DNA from 2 places in the Phytoactinopolyspora mesophila genome. Region 1 is predicted to be linked to the other one. Evidence: riboswitches for the same ligand, from Rfam matches in the RefSeq annotation. Region 1 holds a riboswitch; the other holds the start of a gene.
What was found. Region 1 has a riboswitch for cobalamin ahead of F7O44_RS24840 (ABC transporter substrate-binding protein). Riboswitches for the same ligand answer to the same signal wherever they lie in the genome.
Positions count from the first base shown of each region.

Region 1 (15,458 bases):
CCGTTGCTGGGCGGCGGCGATGCGCTGAGACAGCCGGCGCTCGTCGTCGGCGTACCTGGCGGCGAAGCCGTCGGGGTCAGCTTCGTAGGCCAGCCGCGCACGGACCACATCCGCCCGTAACGCAGGGTCGCGGGTCGCGGCTACCTCCACGGTCAGGCCGAACCGGTCCAGCAACTGCGGCCGAAGTTCGCCTTCCTCCGGGTTCATCGTGCCGACCATCACGAACCGGGCGGCGTGCGAAACCGATACGTTCTCCCGCTCTACTTTGGCGCGGCCCATAGCCGCGGCATCCAGAAGGACGTCGACCAGGTGATCGTGCAGCAGGTTGACCTCGTCCACATAGAGCACGCCCCGGTTGGCGCCGGCGAGTAGACCGGGCTCGTAGGCGGTCACCCCCTCGGTCAGGGCACGTTCCAGGTGGATGGAACCGAGCACCCGGTCTTCCGAGGCCCCTACTGGCAGTTCGACCAACCGTGCGGGCCGGTTGAGCGTGTCCGCGGCGTCGGTGTGCGGGCCGTCCGGGCAGTCCGGGTCCGGGTCTTTCGGAGCGCACGAGAACCGGCACCCAGCCACGGCATCGACCGGTGGCAACAGGCTCGCGAGCGCGCGCACCATGGTGGACTTCGCGGTGCCTTTCTCACCGCGGACGAGCACGCCGCCGGTGGCCGGCGACACCGCCGACAGCACGAGCGCGAGTCGCAGATCGTCCATGCCGACGATCGCGGTGAACGGGTAGCCGGAACTCATATGCCCTCCGGGGTAGAAGCCGTAGGTGGTGTTTCTGATGGACCGTTGTTCCCGTGGCGCAACGGGCGCGCTGTGCGCAACTCGTCGACGACCTGTCCTTCACACAGATGGTCGTCCACGATTCGCTGAACCGCATCCGGGTCGAGATTGGTGTACCAGACGTCCTCGGGATGGACGACGACGATCGGACCGAGATTGCACGGCACCAGGCAACTCGTCTGAGTCACCAACACCGCGTCGTCGTCCTGCTCGCGGGAACGCAACGCCGTGGCCAATGCCTTCGCGACTCCGGCACTGCCGTGGGCCGAACACCGAGGACCTCGGCACACAAGAACATGCCGGCGATGCGCGGTGATCTCGGACCAGTTCGGGCTGCGGAAGGCGTCCGGCGACTCCGTCACCGGACGCGATGGCCCCGAGGCCGCCGCGGCCAGGGCCGCCACCATCTCGGCAGCCTCACTCACTCCGGCGCCGAACCGCACCCGCATCTGCTCGCCCGGATCCTGCGCACCCGGCTCCATGTCTGTGGTCGCGCTCGGCTCCATCCAATGGGCGACCGCCTTCCGTGCCCACGTCTCGAGATAACGGTCCCGGGGAACTTGGGCCGGCAGCACCACGACATCGCTCGCGCCGTCGGCCCGGCACTCGTCGAGGGCGCTGTGGATCGAACGTTCGCCATGGTCGAGCAGCGCTGGTCGCACCGACATGTCCAGATGGTGACTCAGGCGGGTGGCCAGATCGGCGAGTGTCTGTTCAGCCGTCGGAGCGCCTAGCGCCCGCCCGACCAGGACGATCTGGCGGCTCACGCGATCACCCCCTGACGGGCTGCTTGTCGTGCTCTGCGTGCCGCGCTGTCCGCGGGTTCGGGTGGGTGGAACGTCAGCAGCGGACGGCCGGTTCGCGGGTGTGTGCCGATGTCGGCCTCGACGTCGTAGACCTCGCGCAGGAGTTGCGGCGTAAGTACGTCATGTGGAGCGCCGCTGGCGACGACGCGGCCCCGTTGCAGGACCACGAGGTGGTCGCAGAACATCGCCGCCAGGTTGAGGTCGTGTAAGGCAGCGATCGTGGTCAGCCCGGCATGGCGCACGAGCGCCAGCAGCGAGAGAGCGTGGGCGATGTCGAGGTGGTTCGTCGGTTCGTCCAGCACCAGGAGCTCGGGTTGCTGGGTGAGTGCGCGGGCCAGATGGACACGCTGCTGCTCGCCCCCGGACAAAGTAGCCCATTTGCGGGTCGCGAACTCCACCATGTCGACTTGCTGAAGCGCATCGAGTGCCAGCGCCCGGTCCTGCTCGGAGTCGCCCTGCAACGCGGAGCGGTAGGGAGTGCGCCCGAGCAGTACGACGTCCAGGACCGTCACGTCGAGATCGGTGCCGGCGTGCTGCTGAACAACGGCCAATTGCCGGGCCAGGTCACGGCGGCGGAGGGTCGCAAGGTCAGTGCCGCCGAGGTGGACAACGCCCCGGTCCGGTTTCGACAGCCGGGCGATGGCACGCAGCAAGGTGGTTTTCCCGGATCCGTTGGGTCCGAGCAAACCGGTGATCTCGCCCCGGCCGCCGTGCATGTGGATGCCGTCGACGATGACGGTTCCTTTGACGGACCAGCTCAGGTCGCGAGCGGTCAGCCCATCGGCAGCTGCTGCGGTCACGGTTGTGTCGCTCATCCCCGCACCTGCCTCTTGCGCAGAACCCAGATGAAGGCGGGCACCCCGATGATGGCGGTGACGACACCGACGGGGAGTTCGCGTGGGTCGAAGATTGTGCGAGCCATGGTGTCGACCCAGAGCAGGAACACACCACCGAGCAAGGCGGAGAGTGGGAGAACCAGGCGGTGATCCGGACCCACGAGGAATCGGACGGCATGCGGCAGGAGTAGGCCGACGAAGCCGATCGAGCCGCTGACAGAGACCAGCACGCCGGTCAGCAGTGCGCAGGCGACGAGCAGTGTCCAGCGGATCCGGTTGACGTCGATACCCAGGGACGCCGCCGCGTCGTCGCCGAAGGCGAACGCATTCAGGGTACGGGCATGCCACAAGCAGAGCATGAGTGCCGCAACGAACACCACGGAAGCGATCTGCAGCGACGACCACCGGGAAGCGGCCAGCGAGCCGGAAAGCCAGAACTGGACATCCTGAGTTGCGTGCGGATCAGCCACCCAGAGGATGACGAACGAGGTGAGCGCGCTGCACAGGGCACCGATGGCGACCCCAGCCAGGATCATCCGGACTGGGGTGAGCACGCCTGAACTCTGTCCGATCAGCAGAACCAGCACGAATGCGCCCAACGCGCCGCCGAACGCGCCGAGCGACACTCCGAACAACCCACTGCCGAAGCCGGCCACGATGACGAGGACAGCGCCGAACGACGCGCCGGATGAGATCCCGAGCAGGTACGGGTCGGCCATGGGGTTGCGGGTGAGGGTCTGCATGATCGCACCGACAACGGCGAGCCCGGCGCCGATCAGAGCCGCGCTCAAAGTCCTCGGCAACCGCATGTTCCAGATGACGTCGGCGCGGATGTCGGACGGATGCTGAGCGCCGAGCCCGAAAGCCTCCACCTGCAGGAACGACACGCCGAGCCGATCGGTGAGTACGGTCCATACCTCACGGACCGAGATGCCGGCCTGGCCGAGCGTCACGGCGACCAGAACCGAGCCGACCAGCGCTGCCACCGACACCGCGACGATCACACCGTTCCCGACGCTGCGGCCCCGGGATGCGGCCGGCTGTTGTGACGGTCGTCCCTTGATGGATGGCTCAGCGCCGCGGCCTTCCGTGGCTTCCGGCGCCGGAGCCGCGCTCATCGTCCGGCGGCCGATTCCCGGGCGGCGTCGGCCAGCGTCCCCACCGTGGTCACGGTCTGGATACCGGGGGTGGTGGCGGCAAACGGCAGCGTCACTATCGCCTCGTCTTGCACGGCGCGGAGCTGGCTCAGCGTCGGGTCCGAATGCAGGAAGTCGAGTTTGGTGTCGATGTCGCCGTCACCGAAGTCGGCGATGACGATCAGGTCCGGATCGCGCTCGATGACCTGTTCCCAGCTGGTGTCCGCCCAGTGGCCGCCCAGATCGTCGAAGATGTTCTCGAATCCGAGTGTCTCGATGATCATGGCTGGTGCGCCGCAGCATGCACCGGCGAACGGTGCGTCGGTGTTCATGTCCCACCAGAACACCGACTGCCGGGGGAGTTCCCCGATCGATTCGAGGGTGTCTTCCAGCTGTTGCCGCTGCTCGGTGACCAAGTCCGCGGCCGCGTCTTCGACGCCGAAGACGGCACCTATCTGCTCGATCTCGAACCAGATGTCCTCGATGTCCATCGCTTCGTCGTCTGGTTCGTTCTCGCAGCGCCCCACCGAGAGGTACGTCGGGATGCCGAGCTCGGTGAAGTTGTCCCGGCTGCCCAGGGCATCGTCCCGGTATGCGCTGGGGTAGGACGCGTAGACGAAGTCCGGTTCGAGGTCGAGCAAGGCCTCGAGACTCGGGTAGTCGCGGTCTACGAGAATCTCTACGGCGGCGAAATCGTCAGCTACCTGCGGCGCGACGTACTCGTCGGGCTCGCCGGCCACGGCCGCGATCCGGTCCTTGAGGCCCAGCGCCAGCAGGATCTCGGTGACCGGTTTGTTCAAGGTCACTGCTCGTTCCGGCGGGTTGTCGACCGTGACGTCGATGCCGCAGTTCTCGATGGTGAGGGGACCGTCGTCCGCGGCGGCCGGGGGATTCTCCGCGGTGGCGGTGGGCGCGGCGCCGTCGTCGCCGCCGCACGCGGCGAGGAGCAGAAGACTGATGGCGCCACCGGTCGCGATACCGAGCTTGCTGGACCGCCTCATCGGATGGCCTCCAATCCGTCAACGAGATCCAGAACCGCGCTGACGTTTCGAATCCCGGGTGTTGTCGCGGAGAAGGGGATCACGACGAACCGCTCCTCCTGGACGGCGGGCAGTGCTTCTACCGCCGGCGTCGACTCGATCGCGGCACGTTTGTCGTCGGCTGTGCTCCAGTCCGCGTCCACCAGGACGATCACGTCCGGCTCCCGTTCGACGACTTGCTCCCAGCTGACCTCGGCCCAGGACCCGGACTCGTCGGGGAAAGCGTTCTCGACCCCGGCCGCATCCATGATCATGCCGGGAGCCCCGCAGCACACCCCGACGCTGGGCGCGTCGAAGCCGTTGTCCCACCACATGACCGTGATGTCCGACACGTCGCCTACTGCGCCGAGCGCGGCTTCCAGGTCTGCACGCTGGGCCTCGACCAGCTCCTGGGCGGCTTGGCCGGCACCGAACAATGCTCCGACGTCGTGGATCTCCTGCCAGACCGTCTCGATACTCAAGGGCTCGTCGCCCGGCCGGTCGGGACAGGCGCTGGGCGAGAGATAGCTGGTGACGCCGAGCTGGGCCAGCTCCGATCGCTCACCCCCGTTCTCCGGCTGAAAAGTGCTGGGATAGGACGCGTACACGATGTCCGGCTCCGCATCGAGCAGCCGCTCGGCTGACGGATAGGAGTCCGCCAGCACCGGGATCTCGCCGTACGCGGCGGCGAGCTCAGGAAGGATCTCGTCGTCCATGTATGCCGTACCGGCCATCCGGTCCTGTAGTCCGAGGGCGAGCATCACCTCGGTGGCGGCCTGGTTCATGGTGACCGCCCGCTCGGGCGGATCTTGGACGGCTACGCTGAGGCCGCAATTCTCGAGGGCCGACGGCGATTCGCCGGCTGCGTCGTTGATGTCGGCGGGCTCGGCGGCATCCTCGGTGCCGTTGGTGCCGGGTGCGGACCCGTCCGCCGAATCATCATCACTGCCGCAGGCGGTCAGTAGCAGTGCGCTGAGAGCGACGCCGGAGAGTATTGAGGCCGGGGATCGACGCCTAGCGCGTCGGGTTGATGCGGACAGGTACGTGCTTACGGCCATGGGGACCGCCTTCCATCACCTCGTGGAATCTGGCTTCCTATGCCGTGGCCGGTCTCCTGGCTGACGGGATGACGCCGTCCGGCCTACCTTCCCAGGCAGCAAGCTGCCCAGTGGCTCCCCACGAGGGGACGGCCGGGGACTACCCGATCACAGTGGCGAGGGCCGCGCCGGTACTTCACCGGCTTCCCGAACACCACGGCGGGTCTACCCTACCGCGCGCCAGTGGGATGGAAGATGCCGTCCCCGCCCGCGAAGGGCTCCTTCGTCGCCCTTCGATGCCCGTCCGCACCCTGGACGGCATCTTCCATCCCACCGGCGCGCTCCGCCGGTACCTCCGTGCCAGGCGGTCGTCCGGTGGTGCACCGGAGCTAGGACGCAGGATCGCTTTTGCGGGTCGCGGCGGCGAAGCTCAGAGCCAGGTGCGGATGCCCGGCCCAGTGCACATGCAGGTACGACGCGTGCAGCAGCGGCCCGGCGAACCCGTCGCTGGACGACGCCCATTGCCACGCCGGCTGTGGGCCATGGCCAGGCGTCACCTGGGTCCGGTGGAATTCGTGCGCGGTGACCTGTTCGCCATCGCGGGCGAGCAGATTGTCGCCGACCGCCGTCGCCGTCCGGTAGCCGAGCGTACGGCGTCCGGTCATCCGCGCCGTGGCGTCCAGAACCCCGGTCATCGGCAAATCGTCCAGCTCACGGCACAGGTACGTCAGACCAGCGCACTCGGCGACGATCGGCACCGCCCCGGCGAGTTCAGCCACCGCATTGCGCAGCGGCGCGTTCGCACTCAACGCTTCGGCATGCACTTCGGGAAACCCGCCACCGAAGTACAAGCCGGCACAGCCGTCGGGCAGGGCCTCGTCGGTCAGCGGGTCGATATCGACGACGTCCACGCCGGCGGCTTCGAGCAGTTCGACGTTCTCCCGGTACCGGAACGTGAACGCCCGCCCACCCGCCGCGGCGACGACAGGCCGTGCCGAGTCCTGAGTCGTGAGGTGGGGGGGCTTGATGCCATCCTCGCCCGCGAAAGGCTCGTCCCTCGCCTTTCGATGCCCATCCGCACCATGGATGGCATCAAGTCCCCCCACCTCACGGCCGGTGCCGATGGCGAGTCGCAGGGCGTCAGCCGGGTTCCAGGCCGCAGCGGTGAGGTCTGGTGCGGCGCGAGCCACCCGCACGACGGCATCGAGGTCGAGGCCGGTGGTGATCCACGAGCGCAGCGCGTCCAGGACGGCGGCGGACTCCGCGTGGCGCTCATCAGCGGGCACGAGGCCGAGGTGCCGGCTCGGCACCTCGACGTGCTCGGAACGGTGCAGGGCACCCAGGACCGGCACGCCGATGCCGTCCAGGGCGGAGCGCAGTTCAGCCTCATGTCGCGGTGACCCGATCTTGTTCAGGATCACTCCGGCGAGTGTGACCTGGGGGTCGTATGTGGCGAACCCGTGCACCATCGCGGCGACGCTGCGGCCGGCCGCACTGGCATCGACCACCAGGATCACCGGCGTAGCCGTCAGCCTGGCGACGTGCGCGGTCGAGGCGAAACCGGCTGTGCCCAGCGCGCCGTCGAACAGTCCCATGACACCTTCGATGACCGCGATGTCGGCGTTGCGTGCGCCGGTCGTGGCGCCGTGGCGCAGCAGCGGGACGATCCGGTGCTCACCCTGCAGGTGCGGGTCGAGGTTACGACCTGGCCGGCCGGTGGCCAGCGCGTGATAGCTCGGATCTATGTAGTCAGGGCCGACTTTGTGGCCGGACACCGTGTGACCACGTCCGGCGAGCGCCGCCATGAGGCCGGTGGCGACCGTCGTCTTCCCGTGGCCGGACGCGGGCGCGGCGATGACCATCCGGGGAAGGGCGAGCGTGCCGGACGGCGTGGGGTCATCAACCTTTTGCATGGTCTCCTCCTTCCGCTCGGTTGGCCGGCGGCATCGTCTCACGCTCGGCTGGGCTACGGTGAAAAGCGTGAACCAACCGCCTGCCGCCGCCTCACCTGCCATGATCACCGTTGTCGGCATCGGTGCGGACGGGCTGAGCGGGCTGAGCGAGCAGGCGAGAGAGGCCGTAGCCGAGGCCGACGTGTTGATCGGGGGACAACGCCACCTGGATCTGGTGCCCCTCGACGGTGTGACAAAACTCTCCTGGCCGTCGCCGTTCCGTCCCGGCCTGCAGCGGCTGTTCGACGAACATCGCGGACGCAAGATCACGGTGCTCGCGAGTGGCGACCCGATGGTCAGTGGCGTCGGGAGCATCCTGGCGAAACTCTTCGGGATGGACGCGGTGCGCATCTTGCCGACGGTGTCGTCGGTGTCGCTGGCCCGGGCCCGGCTCGGGTGGTCCAGCCACGGCGTCGACGTGGTCAGGCTGGTTGACGAAAACGCCGATCGGGTCGCCCGGTTCTTGACCCCGCGGCGGCGGTTGCTGGTGCTCAGCGCGGACGCGTCCACGCCGGGTGTGGTGGCCGAAGCGCTCACGGAACGAGGCTACGGCCCGAGCCGGATGATCGTGCTGGAGAACCTCGGCGGTCCCGGCGAGCGACGCTTCGACGGCGTGGCCCGCGAGTGGAACCACCCACCTGGCGCAGCGCTGAACGTGGTCGCCGTCGAGTGTGAATCCGATCACGGCACCGTGCCGTTGCCCACCGTGCCCGGGCTGCCCGACGAGGCTTTCGAGCACGACAGGCAGCTGACCAAACGCGACCTACGCGCCAGCTGTCTGGCCAGGCTGATGCCGGTTCCGGGACACCATCTGTGGGATGTCGGAGCGGGCTCGGGCAGCGTGGCGATCGAATGGATGCGGGCACATCCGGACAACTCCGCCGCCGCCATTGAAGCCGACCCGGAACGAGCCGAGCGGATCGGCCGGAACGCGCGCCGCCTGGGTGTTCCGGACCTCTTCGTTGTTCAAGGACGAGCACCGAAGGCTTTACGAGATCTCCAGCCGCCGGATGCCGTGTTCCTCGGCGGAGGCGTCAGCACACCCGGGTTGATCGAGACGTGTGTGAAGGCGCTGCGTCCCGGCGGGCGGCTGGTGGCGCACGCGGTGACGCTGGAAGCTGAGGCCGTGCTCGGCACCGCCTACGCAGCTCACGGCGGTGAGCTGAACCGGCACTCGGTCGAGCATGCGGCCCCTCTCGGTCGGTATACCGGCTGGCAGCCGGCCCGGACGCTGACCCAGTGGCATTTCATCAAGGAGGAATAGTTGACCGTCTACTTCATTGGTGCCGGCCCCGGAGCGGCTGACCTGATCACCGTTCGTGGCCAGGGGTTGCTCGCTCGCTGCCAGGTGTGCCTGTACCCGGGGAGCCTCACGCCCACCGAGCTGCTCGCGCATTGTCCCGACGACGCTCTGCTGGTGGACACGGCCGACCGCACCCTCGATCAGATCATCGACGAGATGGTCGCCGCGCACGGCCGAGGCCATGACGTGGCCCGCCTCTGCTCCGGCGACCCGTCGATCTACAGCGCTGTTGCCGAACAGATGCGCCGTCTTGATGCCGCTGGGGTCCCCTATGAGGTGGTACCAGGGGTGCCGGCGTTCGCCGCAGCCGCTGCGGTGCTGGGCCGCGAGCTCACGGTTCCGACGGTGGGCCAGAGCGTCGTCCTCACCCGCACCCAGGCCAGGTCCACGTCCATGCCCGACGGCGAAAGTCTGGCCACGTTCGGCGCCAGCGGCGCGACCCTCGCTCTGCATCTGGCCGCGAACCGGATCGAGCAGGTGGTCGACGAGCTTCTGCCCCACTACGGTGCCGAGTGCCCCGCGGCGGCCGTGGCTCATGCGAGTCAGCCGGGCGAGCAGGTGGTGCGCGGCACTCTCGGCACCATCGCTGGTCAAGTGCGTGATGCCGGTATCAACCGGGCGGCGATGATCTTCGTCGGCCGGGTGCTGGCGGCAGAGAATTTCCCGGACAGTTTTCTCTACTCGGCGGGCCGGGACCGATCGAAGCAGCCCGCATCGCTGTGAGCCCGGTGGACGTCCGTTATGAGAGGTTCGGCGGGGAGACTCTTCCTCCGCGGAACCTCTCAGCTGCGGCCGACGATGGTGCCGGAGCGGTTCACGACCACGACGTCCGTGCTCACGGGGGCACCGCGCAGCACGTCGTCGGCGGCCTGCCTAGCCCGCTCCGCAACCATCGCCCCCAGGTCCAGGCCGGTGTCCTGCGCCATCTCGAGGGCGTGGATCGCGGTGTTCGCCTCGACGATCCGGCCGGCCAGCTCCGGGTGACCGGCGTCGGCCGCCATCCGCGCGAGCAGCCCGAAGTCCACCTGCGAGCGCTTGGAATGCAGGTCGAGGAAGCCCGCGGCCAGCTTCGACATCTTGGCGAAACCGCCGGCGATGGTGAGTCGCGCAACCGGGTGCCGGCGCAGGTACTTCAGCACCGCACCGGCGAAGTCACCCATGTCCAGCAGCGCGCTGTCCGGCAGGTTGTACATCTGCTGCACGACCCGCTCAGAGGTGCTGCCGACGGCGGCCGCGACGTGCTGATGCCCCATGGCGCGCGCGACGTCCACGCCACGCCGGATGCTGTCGATCCACGCCGAACAGGAGTACGGCACCACGACTCCGGTGGTGCCGAGCACGGAAAGCCCGCCGACAATTCCGAGCCGGGGATTCCATGTGTGCCGGGCCATCTCCTCGCCACCCGGAATCGATATCTCGACGGCCACGTCACTGCTGCCGCCGTGGGTACGCGCGACCCGCTCGACCGCCTCCGTCATCATCTGGCGGGGGATCGGATTGATAGCCGGCTCGCCGATCGGCAGCGGAAGCCCGGGCCGGGTGATGGTCCCGACGCCGTGACCGGCCCGGAAGGTCACGCCGCTGCCGGGTTCGCCGGCTCGCACCGTGGACACGATCAGCGCGCCGTGGGTGACATCGGGATCGTCGCCGGCGTCTTTGACCACGCCCGCGCTGGCGCCGTCGTCGTTGAGATTCTCCGTGGCCAGCGCGAAACTCGGCCGCTTGCCTTTGGGCAGCGGCACCTCGACCGGATCGGGAAACTCGCCGGTCAGCAGCGCGGTGTAGGCAGCCGTGGTGGCCGCGGTGGCGCAGGCTCCGGTGGTCCAGCCATAGCGCAGCCCTTCGCTGGTCCGTTCCGTCGTCATCGTGCCCCCGTCAATGCCGTCAGGCAGCTTCTCCAAGCCCACCACACGATGGAGTGGTTCCATGTGCCGGAGCTTCTGAGGAGTATGCCGTGAACGGGGTGGGTGGCGCGTCCGGTGGTCCGGTTCTGGTGCTCGGTGGCACCACTGAGGGCCGGGAAGTAGCGGCCGAACTAGTGGTCCTGGGCATCCGGGTCGTTTCTTCATTGGCCGGCCGGGTGTCCAAGCCGCGGATGCCGGAGGGTGAGGTCCGGGTGGGCGGGTTCGGTGGTGTCGACGGCCTGGCCGAATGGCTGCGTGCCGAACGTGCCGTCGGCCTCATCGATGCGACTCATCCGTTCGCCGAGCGGATCAGCGCATCGGCCGTGGCGGCAGCTAAGCAGGTTGGGGTGCCTCACCTGCGGCTGGAACGGCCCGGCTGGAAGGAAGGACCGGGGGATATCTGGCGCTGGGCCGATTCGGTCGAACACGCCGCGCAGATCGTGTCCGGGCTGGGCGAGCGTGTTTTCCTGACGACGGGCCGGCAAGGGCTGGCGGCCTTCGCCGATCTCACCGAGCAGTGGTTTCTCATCCGCTGCGTGGACATGCCGGCGCCGCCGATGCCCCCACACGCCGTGGTGCTCCTCGACCGGGGGCCTTACACGGTCGACGGAGAGCTGACACTGATGCGCCGCAATCGCATCGATGTGCTGGTCACGAAGGACAGCGGCGGGACGATGACCACGGCGAAGCTGACGGCCGCCCGCCACCTCGGGCGCCCGGTTGTCGTCGTGCGACGTCCTCCGCGCCCCGACGTCCACACGGTGACGACGCCGGCCGAGGCCGTGCGTTGGGCCCTCGCCCTCTTCCCCCGTTGATCATGGGCAGATGGCACCTTTTGGGCCTCGAAAACACGGCAGCCGCCCATGATCAACGGGGGTATGGCCACAAATGATCAACGCTGGTACCGACAGAAATAGATGAACGAGGAGACGACACGTGACAACACCCGGGATCGAGCCGGACCTGGAAGCGTTCTACACCGTGATCCAGCGCCGACGCGACGTGCGGGGCGAGTTCAACGGCGAACCCATCCCAGCCGACGTGCTGGAACGTGTTCTCGGTGCGGCGCACTCCGCCCCCAGCGTCGGGCTCAGCCAGCCGTGGGATTTCGTGCTCGTCGAAGACGAGACCACCCGCAAGACGTTCCGCGAGCATGTGTTGACCGAACGCGAGGTGTTCGCGGAGACGTTGAACTCGGAACAGGGCGGCGCATTCAGCAAGATCAAGATCGAGGGCATCATGGAGTCCAGCCTGGGCGTCGTGGTCACCTACGATCCAGGCCGCGGCTCCCCTGCAGTGCTGGGCCGGCATGCCATCGCCGACGCCGGGCTGTACTCGGTGTGCCTCGCCATTCAGAATCTGTGGCTGGCGGCAACCGCTGAAGACCTGGGTGTGGGATGGGTCAGTTTCTACCGCGAGCCGTTCCTCGCCTCGCTGATCGGTCTGCCGGAAGGCATCCGCCCGGTGGCCTGGCTCTGCGTGGGGCCGGTGACCGAACTCGCCACTGTCCCCGACCTCGAACGACACGGCTGGCGCAAGCGGCGCCCACTCGCCGAGGCGGTTCACCGGGAGCGTTACGGAACGACGCCCTGACCCACTTCAATACCGCGCGGTGGTGTTATCGGCCGTCGAGTGGCCGTTTCGCGCCCTGGCGGTATTGAAGTCGGGTTTGGTTCCTGACGGCGCCTACCCAGGGATGGCGGCGACCAGGCCGCCATCGATGATCAGGTCCTGTCCGTTGATATACGACGCTTCGTCGGAGGCGAGGAACGCCACGGCGTCGGCCACGTCGTCGGAGGTGCCGAACCGGCCGGCGGCCACCTGGGCGATCACGGACGCATGTTCTTCGGGCGGGATCGCGTCGTGGAACATCGGGGTCTCGATGTAGCCGGGGCTCACGGAGTTGACGCGTATGCCCTTGGGGCCGAGCTCGGCCGCGAGGGTATGCGCGAGATTGTGCACCGCTGCTTTGGTTGCCGCGTAAAGGGAAGCCCCGGGTAGCCCTCGGTGCAGGGTCCACGAGGCGTTGATCACAATCGCGGCGTGTGGGGATAGGAGCGGCAGTGTCTTCTGGATGGTGAAGAACGCACCCTTGAAGTTGATGTCTACGACGCGGTCGAACTCAGCCTCGGTGACGGCGCCGTTGGGCTGGAAGGAAGCGACGCCGGCATTGGCGAAGACCACGTCCAGCCGCCCGAATCGACGCCGGATCGTCTCCGTCAGCGAATCGAGATCGGCGAGGCTCACTACGTCGCCGCGTATCGCGAGGACGTGGTCCCCGGAGTCCAGCTCCTCGACCGCGGCGTCGAGGCGAGTTTTGTCTCGGCCGGTGATGACCACCTGTGCGCCCTCCGCCAGGAGCCGTCGCGCGGTCGCGAGACCCATGCCGCTCGTGCCGCCGGTGATGAGCGCGATCTTGTCGTCGAATCTGTAGTCACGTGGTGTCATAGCGCCCAGCGTGTCAGCGGGTGCGGGACACAAACAGTGCGTGTTTATCCTGGTGGTTATACCACCACGCTCGGCGGATGATCAGGCCGGAGTGGCGAACCGGGCCCGCACCAGGCGGTCGAGCCGATCCCCAGTACCGGTGCCGGGTTGCGGGTTGTACAGCACCAGGTGCCAGTCCGGGTGATCGGCCACCGTGAGGGTGGTGGTGTCGAAGAGGAGGTCGCCGGCTTCGGGATGGTGCACGGCTTTCACGGCCTGGGCAGGAACACCGACGTCATGGCGGGCCCAGAGCTCGGTGAACTCGGGGCTGATGGCGCTGAGATCCTCGATGACCCGGGTGAGTTCGGGATCGTCGGGTGCGTGCGCCGCGTCGGCCCGGAAGGCCGCGACGACGGCCGGCGCGACGGTCGTCCACTGGACATGCATGCCGCGATAGCGGGCATTCGTGAAGAACGCGATCAAGCAGTTGTGGTCCGTGTCGCCGAAACCGAACACTGTCCGCGCGGCATCATTGACCGCGAGCAGGTTCCAATACCGGTCCCGCAGCACCGCGGGCCGCGGCGTCCACGCGTCGAGCAGATTCCGCAGCTGCTGGCTCACAGCTGCCTCACGTGATCCGGCTGCCTGCGGACGGTTGTGACCGGCGAGCAGGTACAGGTGTGCACGCTCTGGTTCGCTCAGGCGCAGTACTCTGCTGATGGCGTCGAGCACGTCGGCCGACACGGTGATGTCGCGGCCCTGCTCGAGCCAGGTGTACCAGGACACGCCCACGCCGGCGAGCACCGCGACCTCTTCGCGCCGCAGGCCTGGTGTCCGCCGCCTGCCCACTGCCGCCATTCCGACGTCGCCGGGGGTCAGCCGTGCCCGGCGATTGCGCAGAAAGTCACTGAGCTGCTCGCGCCGCGTCACGGCAGAGGCTTCGCTGGTCATAGTTCACGGTAACAACGACGCGTCGGCATCAATCGGTCGTCTTGCCGAGTCCCGCCAGAGAGGTCGGCCGGACGGCTTGGTTACGAGCGGGCTGGGACGGTGGGAACTTCGTCATCAGGACCTGTCTCGCTCATATCGGTCGACAGGGCGTCGACCAGCGCATCGGAGTCGGCATCGTGCCACGGCTTGAGCACGCCAATCAGGACGTAGACGATGATCGACACGACGACGGGTCCGCCCACTTGCGCCGCCGTCATCTGGTCCGGTGCCAACCGCTCGATCTGACCGTCGAAGATGTACCGGGTGAGGACGAAGACCACCAGGCCGGCAGCCCAGGAGCTGATCGCGGCGACCGGACCACACCGCTTGAAGGTGGGAAGCAGGCCCAGGAGCATCGGAATGGCGATCGGGCCCACCAGCCCGCCGAACCAGAGGATGATCAGGCCGATGACGCCGCCGAAGTTCTCCGCGGTCAAGGCGATCACCAGGCTGACGGAGATGAATGTGAAGACGGTGATGCGTCCTACCGTCAACTCGGTCCTCACGTCTATGCCTCGCATCCGCCGCCAGACCGTCGGCAGAATGTCGCGGGTGACTACGGCGGATACGGCGTTGGCGTCCGAGCCGCTCATCGCCATCGTGTGCGCGAAGAGCCCAGCGAGCACCAGCCCGACCAGGCCGGCTGGGAGCAGCTCCTGGGTGAGCAGCGCGTAGGACTGCTCGGTGTTCTCGAGGTTCGGAAGGATCAGCGGGGCAGCCCACATGGGGAAGAACATGACCAGCGGCCACACCATGTACAGCAGGGCGGAAAGCCCTGCCGCACGGCGGGCGGCGCTGCCGTTGGGCGCGGCGACGAACCGCTGAGCCAGATTCCATGTGCCGCCGTTGTACGAGACGGTGTAGATGAGGAAATACACCATGACGAACAGAAGGGTGTACTGGCCGGAGAATAGCGAGGAGTTGCCCGCGGGAAGGTCGTCCCACATCGTCCAAATGGATTCGACGCCATTGAGGGTTGCGAGCACAGTGACGAACATGACGATGCCGGCGACGAACTGGATGAGGAATTGCCCCAGGTCGGTGAGGGCGTCGGCCCAAAGTCCACCGATCGTCGAGTAGACGAGGGTGACGCCGCCGGTGAGAAGGATGCCGATCGGGAGGGGCACGCCGGCGAAGACCTCGAGCAGCACGGCGGTAGCAACCCACTTTGCGCCGACGTCGAAGACCTTGAGCGCGGTGCCGCTCCAGGCGAGGAGTTGCTGGGTCGCAACCCCGTAGCGCACCCGCAGGTATTCCAGTGG
Region 1 is NZ_WLZY01000011.1:45,430-60,887, forward strand. It holds gene F7O44_RS24815 (magnesium chelatase subunit D family protein) at 1-747, opposite strand, end outside; gene F7O44_RS24820 (NAD(P)H-dependent oxidoreductase subunit E) at 744-1,553, opposite strand; gene F7O44_RS24825 (ABC transporter ATP-binding protein) at 1,550-2,407, opposite strand; gene F7O44_RS24830 (FecCD family ABC transporter permease) at 2,404-3,546, opposite strand; gene F7O44_RS24835 (ABC transporter substrate-binding protein) at 3,543-4,565, opposite strand; gene F7O44_RS24840 (ABC transporter substrate-binding protein) at 4,562-5,641, opposite strand; cobalamin riboswitch at 5,671-5,854, opposite strand; gene F7O44_RS24845 (cobyrinic acid a,c-diamide synthase CobB) at 6,010-7,533, opposite strand; gene cbiE (precorrin-6y C5,15-methyltransferase (decarboxylating) subunit CbiE) at 7,601-8,836, shown strand; gene cobM (precorrin-4 C(11)-methyltransferase) at 8,837-9,598, shown strand; gene F7O44_RS24860 (cobalt-precorrin-5B (C(1))-methyltransferase) at 9,658-10,740, opposite strand; gene F7O44_RS24865 (cobalt-precorrin-6A reductase) at 10,830-11,594, shown strand; gene bluB (5,6-dimethylbenzimidazole synthase) at 11,716-12,372, shown strand; gene F7O44_RS24875 (glucose 1-dehydrogenase) at 12,466-13,227, opposite strand; gene F7O44_RS24880 (helix-turn-helix transcriptional regulator) at 13,309-14,157, opposite strand; gene F7O44_RS24885 (sodium:solute symporter family protein) at 14,238-15,458, opposite strand, start outside.

Region 2 (15,458 bases), on a different contig from region 1:
TGCCAGATGGCTGCCTGGGTGGCCGCGATGGCTTCCCGCCGGCTGAGCCCGTTCTGGAACGAATGGTCGACGCTTTCTTCGATCTCCTCCAGATCAACCGCCGGATAGGAGTTGTGCAGGATCCAGTTGATGTGGTCGCGGTTCTCGTGGAACAGCGAGTCGGGGTCGGGGTACTGGTCCCACGGGACTTCGTCCATGTTCGGGTGGTCGCGATCGATCTCGACGTCGATCTCGACGCAGTACGTCTTCAGTGCGGCGCCGTCGGGCAGGCTGAGCCCGATCAACATGGTGCTCAGGCTGCCGCGACCGTCCAGGTTCACCCGGAGGCCTTGAATGTTGTCGTTATCGAGAGTTGCTCGTTTGTCCGGTTCGGCCGTGGTGAGGGCGGCGGCGGACACACCCATCCCGACCAAGGACAGCGCTAGGCCACCCGCTATGAGGGTGGCCCTGCGGACTGGCGTTGGCATCTTTCTCCCTTGTTTGGTCGCATCCGCCGCCCCGTGGGGCGGACAGACGCTAAGTCAAGATCACTCCCCCGCCGCGCGGGATACTACCGAAGAGCGACAGACCCGGCTCAAGCACCCCCGTGTGGGGTAAATCGGACGCCGGGCCAGAAGTCAGATTTTTGGGTCTCACCAGCACTTATAGTGCGATAGTCACGGAGGGTGCCTAGGCAGCAACTGATCGTTAGCATAGGGTCGATTCCCGTGGCCGACTTCACCGAAGCGACGACCGTCAAGTATGTAGAGCCAGGAAGCTATGACGTCGATATCGACGGCACCTGGTCCGTGGGCGACGTGCCCAACGGGGGCTATCTCCTGGCGCTGATCCTGCGGGCGGTTATCTCCGAATCGCCGCACCCACACCCGGTCAGCACCAGCGCCCATTTCGTCGCTCCGCCGTCGCGCGGCCGGGCCCGGATCCGCGTCGATCTACTGCGAGCCGGTCGCACCACCGCCACCTTGCGGGCGACGGTCATCCAGGAGGGGATCTCCCGCGTCGAGGCCTTAATCACCACCGCCACTCTCGACCGCAACGCCGACGTCGAATGGGCCGGCCCGGCTCCGGAGCCGGTCGCTCCCGTCGACGAGTGCATCCCGGCCGTGGTCGACCTGCCCGACGGGACCCACGTCGGGCTCCTGGAGCATGTGGACCTGCGCCTCGATCCCCAAACACTCGGCTGGTTCTCCGGCCGGCCCGCAGGGCAACTGTCGATGCGCGGTCATGTCCGCCTGGCCGACGGCACTCAGCCTGACCCGTTGGTGCTGGCCCTAGCCGTCGACTCGCTGCCGCCCACGGTATTCGGCCTGGGACGGCTGGGCTGGGCCCCCACCGTCGAGCTCTCAGTCACCACTCGCAGCCTGCCTGCGCCAGGCTGGTTGACGGTACATCTGCGGGGCCGGTTGGTCAGGGACGGATGGTTCGACGAGGAAGCCGAGGTGTATGACGCCGACGGCTCGCTGGTGGCGCAGTCGCGCCAGCTCGCGCGAGTCCGTGTCACCTGATCATCCCTGCTCTTCCCTGACGACCCAAAGGGCCGAGGCAGCGACGTCGGTGAGCTCCAGCTCTTCGGCTCCGGGCCCGGTACCCACCAGCAGTGTCGAAGACCCCGCGTACGCTCGCCGCCTGAGCACCTGGATCCGCTGGTCCAGCCTGATGTCGTTGGCCGTGAAGTAGCGCAGCAATTCCGGCTCGTCGTCGGAGATCCGGGCTACGCGTCCCGCATCACCTGGCGCGAGGACCGACAACCGCACCGCGTCGGGCCGCTCGACCGTGCCGTCCGGCGCCGGAATCGGGTCACCGTGCGGATCCCGGACCGGGTGGCCGAGCCGCTCGTCGATCCGTTCCAGCAGGCGGTCGGAGATCACATGCTCGAGTTGCTCGGCTTCGTCATGCACCTCGTCCCACCGATAGCCGAGTTCTGCCACCAGATAGGTCTCCACCAGCCGGTGCCGGCGCAGGGTCCGCAAGGCAAGCGCTTTACCGGCATCGGTCAGATCCACCGGACCATAACGCTGATGTGTCACCAGCCCTTGGTCGTGCAGCCGGCGCACCATCTCAGAGATCGCCGGGGCGCCCACGCCGAGGCGCGTTTTCAGGTACGACGCGGTCACGGGAACGTTGTCCCACTCCTGGGCGGCATAGATGACCTTCACGCAGTCTTCTGCCGCCACGGACACCCTGCCTGGGCGGTGCTCTTCGGCCACAGGGACAGACTAGTGTGTCGTCATCCCGTCCTCAGGGAGAAGCGGTCGGCGGCGCGAATAGCAAGCAACATGGGCACCATCAGAGTGGGATCATCCACCGGGTGTCCTAGCAGTTCTTCGGCCCGCCGAAGCCTTTGATGCAACGATTGGCGCCTGACGTGCAGATGGTCAGCGGCACGCGTCGGGCTGCACCCGTGCCGCAAATAGATGTCGACCGTACGCACCAGGTCACTGCCATGCGCGGCGTCCCAGCGTTGCAACGGCCCCAGCAGGTCGTCCACGAGCTGACGCCGACTGGTTTCGTCGACAAGCCCCAGCAACCGATCAGGCAAGCTCTCGCGCCACACCCGGATGCCCGGTGCACCTTGGTCGAGGGCCGCGTGGGCTTCTCGCAGGGACCGGCCGGTCTCGTCAGCGGACACCGGCGGACCGATCACACACGTCAGGTCATGGCCGGGCGCGACGCCATGCCGACGCAGGCGCTCGGCCAGCGCCCCAGCCGGATCAGCCACCTCGCCATCGGCCACGACGATCCCGAACACCTGGTCACGTACCCGCCCGGCGAGTGCTCCGCCCGAGTGAGCACCAACGGTACGGATCAACGCGGTGGTGGCCTTCGGGTCGGTCGTCGACGCCGCCAGGCCCAGCAGCGCTGCGCCCGCAGGAGGGTGCAACCCGGCCAACCCCGCCCTGACGATGAACTCGTGCTCGCTGGCGACATTTCCCTTCAGTAGATCCTCGAACAGCGCAGGAGCCACCGATCCCGGCTCGCCAGGCGCGTCACGAAGGTGAACCACAGCGACGCCTGCAGCGGCCGCGATCCGGCGGGCGGCCAGGGACAATGCTCCCGGCGCCCATCCGGAATTGTGGCCGAGAAAGACATCACCCCAAGGGCTGCCGTCGACCAGCACCGGGGCACGCACGACGGCCTCGGCGGCCAGCCTGCTCAACACCTGCTTCGATGCGACACCTCCGGCGGCGACCATCTGGCCCGACGCGGTGGAGATCATGACTGGACAGCCGATATGCCGGGCGGCGATACGCGCCACGCCGTCCAGACCGCCGGTTGCCAGCGCCGCGAACAGGGCGTCGCTCAACTGGTCGACGACCCGCAGTTCGGTGCCCTCGCGGTCCAGGATCACGGTGTTGACGGCCCGGCAGATCCGCTCGAACGGGACGACGTCATCGAGCCTGATCAACGGGATCTCACGCCGGTCGGCTTCGTCGACCAACTCCACAGGCAAATCGGACAACGAACGGCCGATCTCGATGGCCACCGCCGTGACCCCCCGCTCGGCCAAGTCGCGGATCCAGAACCGCCTGGCCCCGGCATCGGCCCCGGACAAGCCCAGTCCCGTGGTCAGCAGCAGCTCACCTCCGGACAGCAGGGGGCCGATCTCGAAGATCTCGCTCGAGTGCGCCCACATCACCTGCCGGTTCAATCCCTCGGCGCTCGTGGTCAGCAACGGCGCGGCAGCTTTGACCGCCGGCAGATCGAGGATTTCACGTACCGTCATGGACATGTCATGACGGTGCCGTGAACTGGGCTCCAGGTCAATGACTTTTCGCAAAATATCGATCTCCCGAAAACTGACGCTTCGTGCGTTCCCTCACACGCTGCGCCACCACCAAGCTGTGTAGCAGTCTGTTCCCGGTCATGCTCCGGATCCTTGCCCGCCCCTCACACCGGCTGCCCAGCCCGCCAGGATCTGAAAAGCGGCCGGGAACGGGCGCGTTCCGGGCCCATTAGCCGGCACGTCGAAGGGCCCACGCGTCGCCTGATCACTGGAGGTAGCTGGTGACACCGAACTCACAACCCGACCTCGGGCGAATGCGGCAGTGGCTGCACGCCGCCGTCCAGGAGGCACGCAGCGGACTGAGCGAAGGTGGCATCCCCATCGGCGCGGCCTTGATCGACGCCGACGGGGCTATCCTCGGCAGCGGTCACAATCGACGGGTTCAAGATGGCGACCCGTCGCTACATGCGGAGACCGCCGCGTTCCGGGCAGCCGGACGCCGGCGCTCGTACCGCGACACAACGATGGTGACGACCTTGTCTCCGTGCTGGTATTGCAGCGGTCTGGTGCGACAGTTCGGGATCTCCCGAGTGGTCATCGGCGAAGCCCGAACGTTCAGCGGCGGGCACGAGTGGCTAGCCGAGCACGGTTTTGACATCGTCCTGCTCGACGACGAGGAATGCGTCGAGATGATGGAGCAATTCATCGCGGCCAATCCGGCCCTGTGGATGGAGGACATCGGCGATGACGATGAGCTCTGAAGACAGCTACGTCGACCCCGACTACCCGATCGACCCAGTCCCGCAGCATGCCCGCAAGTCCCTGTTCTCGTTGTCCATTGTCCTGCTCGGCTTCACGTTCTTCACGCCCACCATGCTCGCCGGGGCACAGGTGGGCGCCGCATTTGAATTCTGGCCGCTCATGGGTGTGCTGCTGCTCGGGTGTGTCGTCTTGGGCGGCTACGTCGCCGTCATCGGCGGTATCGGAGCTCGCACCGGCCTAACCACCGTGATGATGTGCCGGTACGCCTTCGGCAGCAAGGGATCCAAACTCAGCTCACTTCTGCTCGGTGGCACCCAGGTGGGCTGGTACGGCGTCACCGTAGCCACGCTGGCCCAGCTCGTAGCCCATGCTGCCGGCTGGGAGGGCGACGGCGTGCAGCGCCTGCTCATGGTGCTTGGTGGCTTCGTCATGGGCGCGACCGCCTACTACGGCTACCGCGGTATGTACGGCCTCTCCATCGTGTCAGTGCCGCTGCTGCTCGTCCTCGCCGTTTGGGTCACCTCGCGTTCGTTCGACGAAGTGGGCGGCATGTCCGGCATGCTCGACCAGCGACCTACGGCCACCATGAGCGTCGCGGTCGCAGTGACCATCATCGTGGGCACCTTCGCATCAGGCGGCACCCAGGCACCGAACTGGACCCGGTTCGCCCGCACTCCGAAGCAGGGCTTCGGATCTGCTCTGGTCGCGTTCTTCATCGGCCAGTTCCTCATGCTGTTCTTCGGCGCGATCGGGGCGATCGCCTTCGGCCAGCCGGACTTCGTTCTCGTCCTCTTCGACCTCGGCCTCGTCGCATGGGGATTGGTGTTCCTGGTCGGCAACCTGTGGACCACCAATGACAACACCGCCTACAACTTCGGGGTGGCCGGAGCGGAGATCGCCAACTCGCGGTCCAAGAAGCCGTACATCATCGGCGGCGTCATCATCGGGACGCTGCTCGCCGTCACCGGTATCTACGACAACCTCATCACATATCTGAGCTGGCTCGGCATCCTCATACCGCCGATCGGCGGAGTGATCGTCGGCGACTGGTGGGCCCGGTGGCGCCGCGGCCTCCCGGACCCTTCGAGCTACTCATTCCCAGCCGTGCGATGGGAGAACGTGGCGGCCTATGCGCTCGGAGCACTGGTAGCGAAAGCATCCGACGAGTGGGGCTGGGGCATCCCTCCGATCAACGGCATCCTGGTCGCCGTCGTCCTCGCGGTGCTCTTCGCCAAGCTGCGCGCCACGGAGTCCAGCACTCCGGCGCCGTCCCGCTGACGGCGCCACCCCTTCGGTGATCGGGTTCAGCCGGATTCTGCTAGCGGGTCGAGCCCGAGCGCGTCTGCCATGGCGTAGAACACCTCGGTGTTGTCCAGGAAGGCGTTGAACCGGGCCGCGCCAGGACCGGACGCGAAGATCGAGACGTCCTCGACCGTGTGCACACAGGTCGTGGACGTCACGGGCAGATTGCCAGTCTGTAGCTCGGCATCAGGATCACGCTCCGGGTTGTCCACGGCTTCGCCGGTGTCCGGATCGATCAAGGCTGGGGCCTGGAACACGGTGTTGTGCTGGAAGTCGTCGGTGTGGTCGGGGTGGTTGGACCAGCCGAAGAACAGGCCGACGTCGGGGTTCGGATCGTCCGGGAACCCGTCGCCGTCATCGTCGGAGTAGGTGGGGAATCCGGCGTCGCCGTACACACCGTTGGCATTGCGGCCCTCGGCGTTACGACGGTCGTGGGTGCCGACGATGCTCATCGAGTGGTTGTGATCGGCGGTGACCACGATCAAGGTGTCGTCGCGCCCTTCGGCCCACGCCTTCGCCACGCCGATCGCCTGGTCGAACTCGATGGTGTCGTACGTCGCGCGGGGCCCATCCAGCGGGTGCTCCATCTTGTCGATCGAGGCAGCCTCCACCATCAGGAAGAAGCCGTTCTCGTTCCGCTCGACCACCTTGAGCGCTGCCTCGGTCATCTCCATCAGCGTCGGCTGATCGTCCCACTCGCCGAGGACCTCCGGCTGCTTGATCAGCTGGCGGTCCACATAGACGTTCATGTTCCGCGGATGGAACAGCCCCAGCAGCTTGTCCGGAACACCACCCTGCACCGCGGACTTGAGCTCGGCGCGGCTCCCGACGTGTGTATATCCAGCCTGCTCGAACTCCTTGACGACGTCGCGGTCGTCGTCGCGGCTGGATCCTGGCTCGGATTGCGGCCAGAAGAACGACGCACCCCCTCCCATCCAGACGTCCAGCTCCTGCTCGAGGAACTGGTCCATGATCACCTGATACTCGGCGCGCCGGCGCGTGTGGGCGAACACGGCGGCCGGCGTTGCGTCCTGGACGTCGGAGGTAGCCACCACGCCGATCGACATCCCGCGGGTGCGCGTCAGCAGCTCCGCGATGTTCTCCACGCGTGGGTGCTTGTTCGGATCCGGCTCGTTGCCTTCGTACACGCCCATCGCGTTGACCGACGACTTATGGCCGGTCATGTATGCCGACATGGAGTTGGCGGAGTCGGTCGCGATCGAGTCCACGCCGGAGGTACCGACCAGGCCGCGATACTCCATCCGGTCCATCTCGAGCAGACCGTGGTACTTCCCTTCGCTGATGCCCTTCGAGAGGATGCGGGCGGCGGTGATGGCCGGTGAGCCCATGCCGTCGCCCAGGAAGAAGATGATGTTCTTGGCCTGTTTCTCACCGGCCTTGGCGACAACGACCTCGTGCCCGGCCTCGGCGCGAGCCGTACGTCCACGTGAACGCACGTTCACCCACACCTTGTACTGACCGGGCTCCTCGTAGGAGACACCTTCGTACGTGACTTCGAGGCTGTCCTCCTCGATGCTGGTGCGCACCGGCTCGCCGATCAGGACCGGCGCCGGTCCGTTCGGCCCTTGAACCGAGATGTCGATCCGGGCGGTCTGCGGGTCGACACCGCTCGCCTCTACCCGCAGGTCGAATCGAGCGCCGGCCAAGAACTTCGCGCGGTCGATCGGCAGAATCCGAATCTGTGGTGACGACGGGCGACGCGCCTTGGACGCTGCCGTCCGCGCCGTGTGCGCGTGTGGATCGGCGTCGAGCAGACCTTCCGCCGATGTCCGCTTGACCGCTCGGGTGGGCTGTTCCCTGGTGGCCAGGGCCGAGCCGCCGCCCAGACCCACGATCGCCGCAACCGCTGCGCCCCCGCCACCAGTACGCAGCAATGCTCGCCGGGAAATGCCCGGTTTGTCCAGACCGTCTTGCTGCCGAGGACTCTCACTCACGATATGCCCGCCTCTCGTCGACCGTCCTCAATGACGGTTTTGAGCATGGGCAGTCACATTTCCGTCCCGGTAACGATCACGGCGCCAGCAGCCGCACGGAGCGTGAACAGTGCGTGCCAGGGCTCATCGGCCAGGCAGTGTTGCGCGCACAGCGCGCAGTGGTCACTCGACCGGCCCCGAGACTCTCCGGATGGCGCCTGCACGACGCCGGTAAGCTGCAACGACGCCGCGTTGCGGGGCGAACAGGTAAATGATGAAGAACAGCGTGCCCTGAGACAACACAACAGCGCCACCGGGTGAGACGTCGGCGTAATACGCCACGTAAAGACCGGTGAACGCACACGTCACAGCCAGCGCCGGAGCGATGACGAGCATCCGTTCCATCCGGTTGGTGAGAAGGTACGCGGTGGCGCCCGGGGTGATCACCATCGCCACAACCAAGATCACCCCGACGGCCTGCAACGCGACGACGACGGTCAACGCCAGCAATCCCAGCAGCATGATCTGCATCCGCCGGGGACTGATCCCGATCGTGTGCGCATGATCCGGATCGAAGGCGTACAACGTCAGGTCCCGGTTCCGGAGCAGCAACACAGCGACCGTCACGACCCCCAGGACAACCACCTGGATGATGTCCGCGTCGGATACCCAGAGCACGTTCCCGAACAGAATGTGACCGAAGTCCACGTGGCTGGGCGTCACCGAGATCAGGACCAGCCCGAGCGCGAACAGCGTGGTGAACACCACCCCTATCGCCGCATCCTCCTTCACCCGTGACGTCGCCCGGACGGTACCGATGAGCCAGACCGCGAAGCAGCCGAACACAAAGGCCCCTACCGCGAATGGCGCCCCCACGACGTAGGCCAGGACGACGCCCGGCACCACCGCGTGCGAGACCGCGTCGCCCATCAGTGACCATCCGATGAGCACCAGCCAGCACGACAGGATCGCACATGCCACGCTCGCGACGACGGTGACCAACAAGGCGCGCTGCATCGCCTCCATCTGCCACGGATCCAGCAAGAACTCGATCACGGTCCCCGGCCCCCACCAACCCGGTCAGCGCCGGCAGCGAAGGCCCGGGCCAGGTTCTCCGGGCGCAACACCTCGTCTGGCGTGTCGTGCATCAACACTCGCCGGTAGAGCAGCGCCGCTTCGTCCGCGAGTTCAGGCAGGGCTTGCAGATCATGGGTGGCGATCAGCACCGCGCTGCCATTCTGCGCGCGGTGGCGCAGCAGACTGGAGATCGTCGCTTCCGACTGTTGATCTACTCCTGAGAACGGCTCGTCGAGCAGGAGCAACCGCGCGTCCTGAGCGATGGCCCGTGCTACGAACACGCGCTTGCGCTGCCCGCCCGACAGCTCGCCGATCTGCCGGCCCGCGAGGCTGGTTAGCTCGACCTGTTCCAGGGCGTCGTCGACGGCTGAACGGTCCTCCCGGCCGGCCCGCCGGAGCATAGTCATGCGGCCATACCGGCCCATCAGGACCACGTCGCGAACCCGCAGCGGAAAGCTCCAGTCGACGTTCTCCGACTGTGGGACGTAGGCGATCTGGCCCACTTGCCGGCTCCTCGACGGGTCGGCACCGAAGAGGCGGACGCTGCCCGATTCCGGCCGCACCAAGCCCATGATCACCTTGAATAGCGTCGACTTGCCGGATCCGTTCATCCCGATCAACCCGCAAATCCGCCCCGGCCCCACCACCAGCGACGCCTGTTCCAAGGCCAGCACGCGCCCGTAACGGACCGTGACGTCCTCGATCTCAACCGGCGATCCCATAGCTACCGCCCCTGGCCCGCTTCATCGGTCAGCCCGGCGATGATCGTATCGATGTCGTGCCTGATCAGATCCAGATATGTGGGGACCGGGCCGTCCGGCTCGGACAGCGAGTCGACGTACAGGACGCCGCCGTATTGCGCGCCGGACTGCCGGGCCACCTGCTCGGCAAGGTCATCGCTGATCGTCGACTCGCAGAACACGGCGGGGATCTCGTTGTCCCGCACGAGATCGATGGTGTCGGCCAAGTGCCGGGGTGTCGGGTCGGCGTCGCTGTTGACCGGCCACAGATACGCCTCAGCAAGCCCGGCGTCACGCGCGAGATACGAGAACGCGCCTTCGCACGTGACCAACGCGCGTTGGTGTTCCGGCAGGCCGGCAACTGCCGCCACGAGTTCGTCATGAGCGTCGCGTAGCTCTTCGGCGTATGCGGTGGCGTTCGCGTCGAAGAGCTCGGCGTTGTCCGGGTCGAGTTCGCTCAGCGCCTCGGCGATGTTCTCCACGTAGACGATCGTCTCGAGTGGCGACATCCAGGCGTGCGGGTTCGCGTCCCCGGCATAGTTCCCGGACTGGATGGCCATCACCTCGACGCCCTCGCTGACGACGACGCGTGGCGCGTCGACCCTGGCCATGAAGTCGTCGAACCACAACTCGAGGCCTAGGCCATTCTCGAGGATCAGGTCCGCGTCGGAGACTCGGCGGATGTCGCCCGGAGTGGGTTCGTAGCCGTGAATCTCCGCACCTGGTTTGGTGATCGATTCGACGACGACGGCGTCACCGCCGACGTTGCGCGTGATGTCGGCCAGCACGGTGAACGTCGTCATGACCGTGGGCCGGCCGTCGTCGTCACCGCTCGCGGCCGCTCCGCCCCCACATCCCGCAAGGACCAGACCTGAGACCGCGAGTACGCTCACCCGAAAATAGTAGTTCGGTCGGCCGAACTTAGCTTCCACCACGTCTCCCGTTGCCAATTCGCCGGACGCCCGAGCTGGCTCCAATGTACCGCGCACCACCGGCCATGCTCGCGCCCGGCACGAGGCGAGCAAGAGCCGGGCACCGGCACTCAGGTGGTCGGGTGCTGCTCTGGATGATGCCCCTCCATGGTGCGGTGGGCATCGAAAGGCGAGGACCAGCCCCCGAGAAACATCCGAGCGCCAGCGAGGAACTCCTTCGGGCGGAATCCGAGCCTTTCGCGGGCGAGGAGGGGCATCATCCAGAGCGGCACCCGACTGCCCGATTGCCGGACGTTTTTACCGGACCTTCTTGCGCCCCGATCTTCAGTGTGCCCGCGCGTCGACCTCGTAGCTGGTGTTGATCGACTCGAAGAAATTGACCAGCTGCAGGGTGTCATTCGCCGCCGCCATCCATTTCGCCGGGTTGGCGACCCTGTAGTGAGGCTCGAAGCCCAGCTCCTCCAGACGGCGATCCGCGAGGTACTTCACATACTGGTTGATGTATTCCGCGTTCATGCCGAGTATGCCGCGTGGCAGCAGGTCACGGTTGTACCGTTCTTCCATCGCGACCCCGTCGATGATCATCTGCTTGATCTCGGCGGCGAAGTCCGCCGTCTGCAGGTCGGGGTTCTCATCGAGAACGGTCAAGATGAGGTTGATCCCGAACTTCAGGTGCAGGCTCTCGTCCCGGACGATCCAGTCGACCAGCGAGGCGAAGTTGCGCAAGAGGTTGCGTTGCCGGAAACTCAGCGCGACCATGAAGCCGCTGTAGAACCAGATGCCTTCCAGCACGATGTTGTAAGCGACCAGGTTGCGGACGAAGTCACGCTTGCCCTCGGTCGTGGTGATGTCCAGTTGCTGCTCGGTCATCCGGCGGATGTACCGGACCTCGAACTCTTCCTTTGCCGCCATCGAGGCGACGTTCACGTGTGCCTCGTACGCTTGCTGGCGATCGATCGGGAAGGTCTCGAGCACGTACTCGAAGGCCATGACGTGATTGGCCTCTTCCCACATCTGCTTGGCCAGGTAGAGATGCGCTTCAGCCGCGTTGATGTACGGATAGACGCCGAAGGCGAGGGCCTTGTTGACCAGGAGCTCGTTGGGATTGAAGTAGCTCATCAGGAAGGTCAGGGCATGACGTTCCTCGTCGGACATCTTCTTGAAGTCCGCCAAGTCTTCGCCGAGCTGCACCTCGTGGGGAAACCACGTGTTGGCCACGGCCTGGTTGTACAGCTCATATGCCCACGGGTAGGCGACCGGTTTGAGCAGCAGCCCTTCCTGAATACCGGTACCGAGAATCGTCTGCGTCATAGTTGTGCTCCTCGTCGTAGTAGTCCGGGGTCCTGGCTACTGGCAGGAGTCGCATTCGACACGTTCCTGGGGATCGACCGGGCATGCGACGTCACCGACCACATCCGCTACCTCTTGTTCGACGACTTCCTGTCTTTCGTGCGCAGGCGCCTCCGCGCCGGAACTGGCGTCCTCGGCGGGTCGGCTCACCGCGGAGGCGAAGCCGAACCCGCGACGTCGGCTCGAGCCCGGACCGGCATGTGCACCGGAAGCCACGGCTGACGGCCGCCCCGATCCGGCTACCGGCCCGTGTCCGGTGGCCGTCGCCACCGCGGGCCGCGGACCATGACCACCCGCACCCGGCGAGGTCTCTGCTTTGTTGACTCGCACCGTGCTGAGTTCGGCCGAATGCCGTGGCTTCATGTGCAGGTAATACGTGGTTTTCAGGCCCTTGGCCCACGCCTCGGAGTAGATGTCCACCATGTCGCCGAGGTCACGGGTCTCCAGGTACATATTCCGGCTGATCGCTTGGTCGATCCACTTCTGAGCCCGAGCCGCCACTTCGATAAATGCGTACGGCGACAGCTGGAACGAGGTCTTGTACACAGCCTTGAGATCGTCGGTGACGTCTTTCAAGGCGGACACGTCACCCTGCGCGCGCAGCAGATCTTCCCGAACCGATTCCCAGAGGCCACGCGCTTTGAGGTCGCTCACCAAGTTACGGTTCACCTCGAGGAACTTGCCGGAACTCGTCGCCCGGCTGAAGATCTGCGAAAACTGCGGGTCGAGGCCGGGGGTCGTGCCCGCGACCAATCCGATGGATGCGGTCGGCGCGATTGCCAGCAGGGTCGCATTACGCATGCCGCCACGCACCTTCGTCCGCAACGAGTCCCAGTCCAGCCGCGCCGTGCGGTCCACCGTCAGCGGCCGGCCACGTCGCTTCTCGGTGATCCCCACTGTGTCGAACGGCACCATGCCCTGGCTCCAGCGAGAGCCCTGGAAGTTCGCATAGGCGCCGCGTTCACGAGCCAGGTCGGCACTCGCATCGATGGCGTGCCAGCTCACGAACTCCATCAACCGGTCGATCAGCTCATAGGCCGGTTCGCTCTCATACGACCATCCCAGCCGCTCGACCACATCGGTGAACCCCATGACTCCCAGCCCGACAGCCCGGTTGAGTTCGTTCGACCGTTCAGCCTCCGGCACCGACGAGATCGTGATGTCGATCAGGTTGTCCAGCTGCCGGACCGCGAGCCGGACGCTCTGCCGCAGCCGGTCCCATTCGATGGCGTCGTCGATCGAACCGCCTGGGTCGGGCCGGACGTGCCGGGCCAGGTTGATCGATGCCAGGTTGCACACCGCGACGTTGTCCCGATCCTGCGGCAAGCAGATCTCGGTGCAGAGGTTCGAGAGATGAATGGTCCCGGTGTTGTTGTTCAGAGCCCGGTTATTGATCGTGTCTTTCCAGGTCAGCCACGGATGCGACGTCGTCTGCAAGCTGATCAGGATCGCCTTGAACTGCTCCCGTGCCTTGATCTTCTGATACGTGCGGAGCTCACCGTCCTCAGCAGCGGCAACGTACTGCGCATAACGCCGGGAGAAGTCCGCTCCGTAAAGCTCGGTCAGATCGGGGACCTCGAGCGGATCGAACAGATACCAGTCATCGTCGTCGGCGACTCGCTTCATGAACTCGTCGGAGATCCACACCGCGGTGTTCGCCGTACGGGTGCGCCGATACGGATCTCCGGCGTTCTGCCGGAGGTCGAGGAATTGTGGAAAGTCCAGGTGCCAGTTCTCCATGTAGAAACACAGCGCACCGAACTTCTTGCCGCCGCGAGACACCGCCCGCAAGGTGGAGTCGATCGTGTGCATGAACGGGATCGGTCCCGTCGACGTGGTGTTGTTGCTGCGGATCGGCGACCCTTCAGCTCGAAGTTTGGTGACCGAGAGCCCGATACCGCCGGTGCCTTTCGTCAGCCACATCACGTCACGAACGCTCTTCGCGATGTGATCGATGTCGTCGTGCATCTCCATGACGAAGCAGTTCGACAGCTGCGCGTAGGACGTGCCGGCGTTGACCAGAGTCGATCCGGCAGCGAGATACTCCAGGCGGGACATCTTGTCGTAGAACTCCAGAGCCGACGTCGTCGGGTCGGGCTCGTTGAGTGCCAAGCCCATGGCCACCCGCATCCAGAAGAACTGCGGCACCTCGAGCAGTTCGCCGGCCGGTCCACGTACCAGGTACCTGTTACATATGGTCACGGCACCGATATAGCGGAGGAGGTCGTCGCGGCCAGGATCCAGCGCACTCGCGAGCCGCGACATCTCGAATCGGCTGGCCAGACGGGCGTCGAGCATCCCGGCGGCCACCCCGCTCTGGACGTAACCGGCGAAATGCCGGCGGTGCAGAGCAACCAGCTCATCACCACTCTCGTAGTCGCCCAGAACGCGCTTGTACACGGTCTTGAGCAGCAACCGGCTGGCCACCGTGTCGAAGGCCGGGTCATCCTTGACGTTCTGCAGAGCTACCTGAATGACCGCCTCGTCCAGCTGTTCGCTGGTCACGCCGTCGAAGAGGGTGATCTCCAGCTCCGACTGAAGCTGGGTGACTCGAACTACTCGGTCGTCCAGACCCGTGCTGGCCGCTTCAATGGCCCGGGCGATCTTGTAGCCGTCGTACGGCTCCACCGATCCGTCCCGCTTGACGACGGTGATGTTCATGCGCTCTCCTTGCGAGTTCGTCGTTTCCAGGGTCGTAGAACTCGAGGCAGGGCAAGGGATCGCGACGGCAGATACCGCCGGTGGCAGATTCAGCCGCCGGTAGCTTGGCAGTCTCGTCCCCTGGCCTTCCCTCGAGACCACGGACTGTCGCACCACTGAATGCGACGCGCTGGCAGGTTTTCGGACTCACGGGCGATGACGCCCCTCATACCGAGGACGCCGGCCTACTGACCGTCGCTTCCCAGGCTGGCGGCGTCGCCGATCTCGTGAAGATCGAACGCCTGCCGACCCAGTGCTTCTGACGGGGTTCGTTCCCGTACACCGCTGCGGGGCAGTCCCGGCCTCTCACCGGGTTCCCTGTTGCCGCTCCAACTCTGGATGACCTGAAGCACCAGCTGATCTGACCACACTATCTTGTAGTTACGACGATGCAAGTCACCTATATGTTGTGGCGTGTCGCACGTTGGCGGGAAGTGAGTGCTAGTCGTCCGTTATTCGCTATCGGTTGGATACCCGGCGCCACGAGAATGTCTGCGTACATCACTCACATACGGAGACATTCATGACGCGTACGGCGCCGAGATCGGCCATGATCTGGGCCGCCCTGGGCACGGTCTACATCGTGTGGGGCTCCACCTATCTCGCGATCCGAGTCGTCGTGGATTCCGGCATCCCGCCGTTCCTAGGCATGGGTATCAGATTTCTCATCGCCGGACTGCTACTCCTCGGAATCCTGCTCCTCTTCAGCCGCCGTCCGCGGGTCGAGGGCTCCCGCCCTATCTGGCGCATCTCGGCGCGGGAGTTTCGCGCCACGGCCGTGATGGGTGTACTGCTGCTCGTCCTCGGCAACGGTGTGGTCGCGATCGCCGAGCAGACCGTCCCCAGCGGACTCACCGCGTTGATCATCGGCGCGATCCCCCTGTGGTTCGTACTCCTCAGAGTCCTGGCAGGCGAGCGCCCCGGTTCTCTGACCTGG
Region 2 is NZ_WLZY01000010.1:31,112-46,569, forward strand. It holds gene F7O44_RS23860 (thioester domain-containing protein) at 1-467, opposite strand, end outside; gene F7O44_RS23865 (acyl-CoA thioesterase domain-containing protein) at 708-1,505, shown strand; gene F7O44_RS32080 (iron dependent repressor, metal binding and dimerization domain protein) at 1,506-2,207, opposite strand; gene F7O44_RS23875 (PucR family transcriptional regulator) at 2,228-3,730, opposite strand; gene F7O44_RS23880 (nucleoside deaminase) at 4,039-4,485, shown strand; gene codB (cytosine permease) at 4,469-5,764, shown strand; gene F7O44_RS23890 (alkaline phosphatase) at 5,791-7,743, opposite strand; gene F7O44_RS23895 (iron chelate uptake ABC transporter family permease subunit) at 7,906-8,748, opposite strand; gene F7O44_RS23900 (metal ABC transporter ATP-binding protein) at 8,775-9,521, opposite strand; gene F7O44_RS23905 (metal ABC transporter substrate-binding protein) at 9,524-10,432, opposite strand; gene F7O44_RS23910 (ribonucleotide-diphosphate reductase subunit beta) at 10,796-11,782, opposite strand; gene F7O44_RS23915 (ribonucleoside-diphosphate reductase subunit alpha) at 11,819-14,482, opposite strand; cobalamin riboswitch at 14,637-14,893, opposite strand; gene F7O44_RS23920 (EamA family transporter) at 15,045-15,458, shown strand, end outside.
Region 2: another riboswitch for cobalamin. It lies ahead of F7O44_RS23915 (ribonucleoside-diphosphate reductase subunit alpha); the one in region 1 lies ahead of F7O44_RS24840 (ABC transporter substrate-binding protein).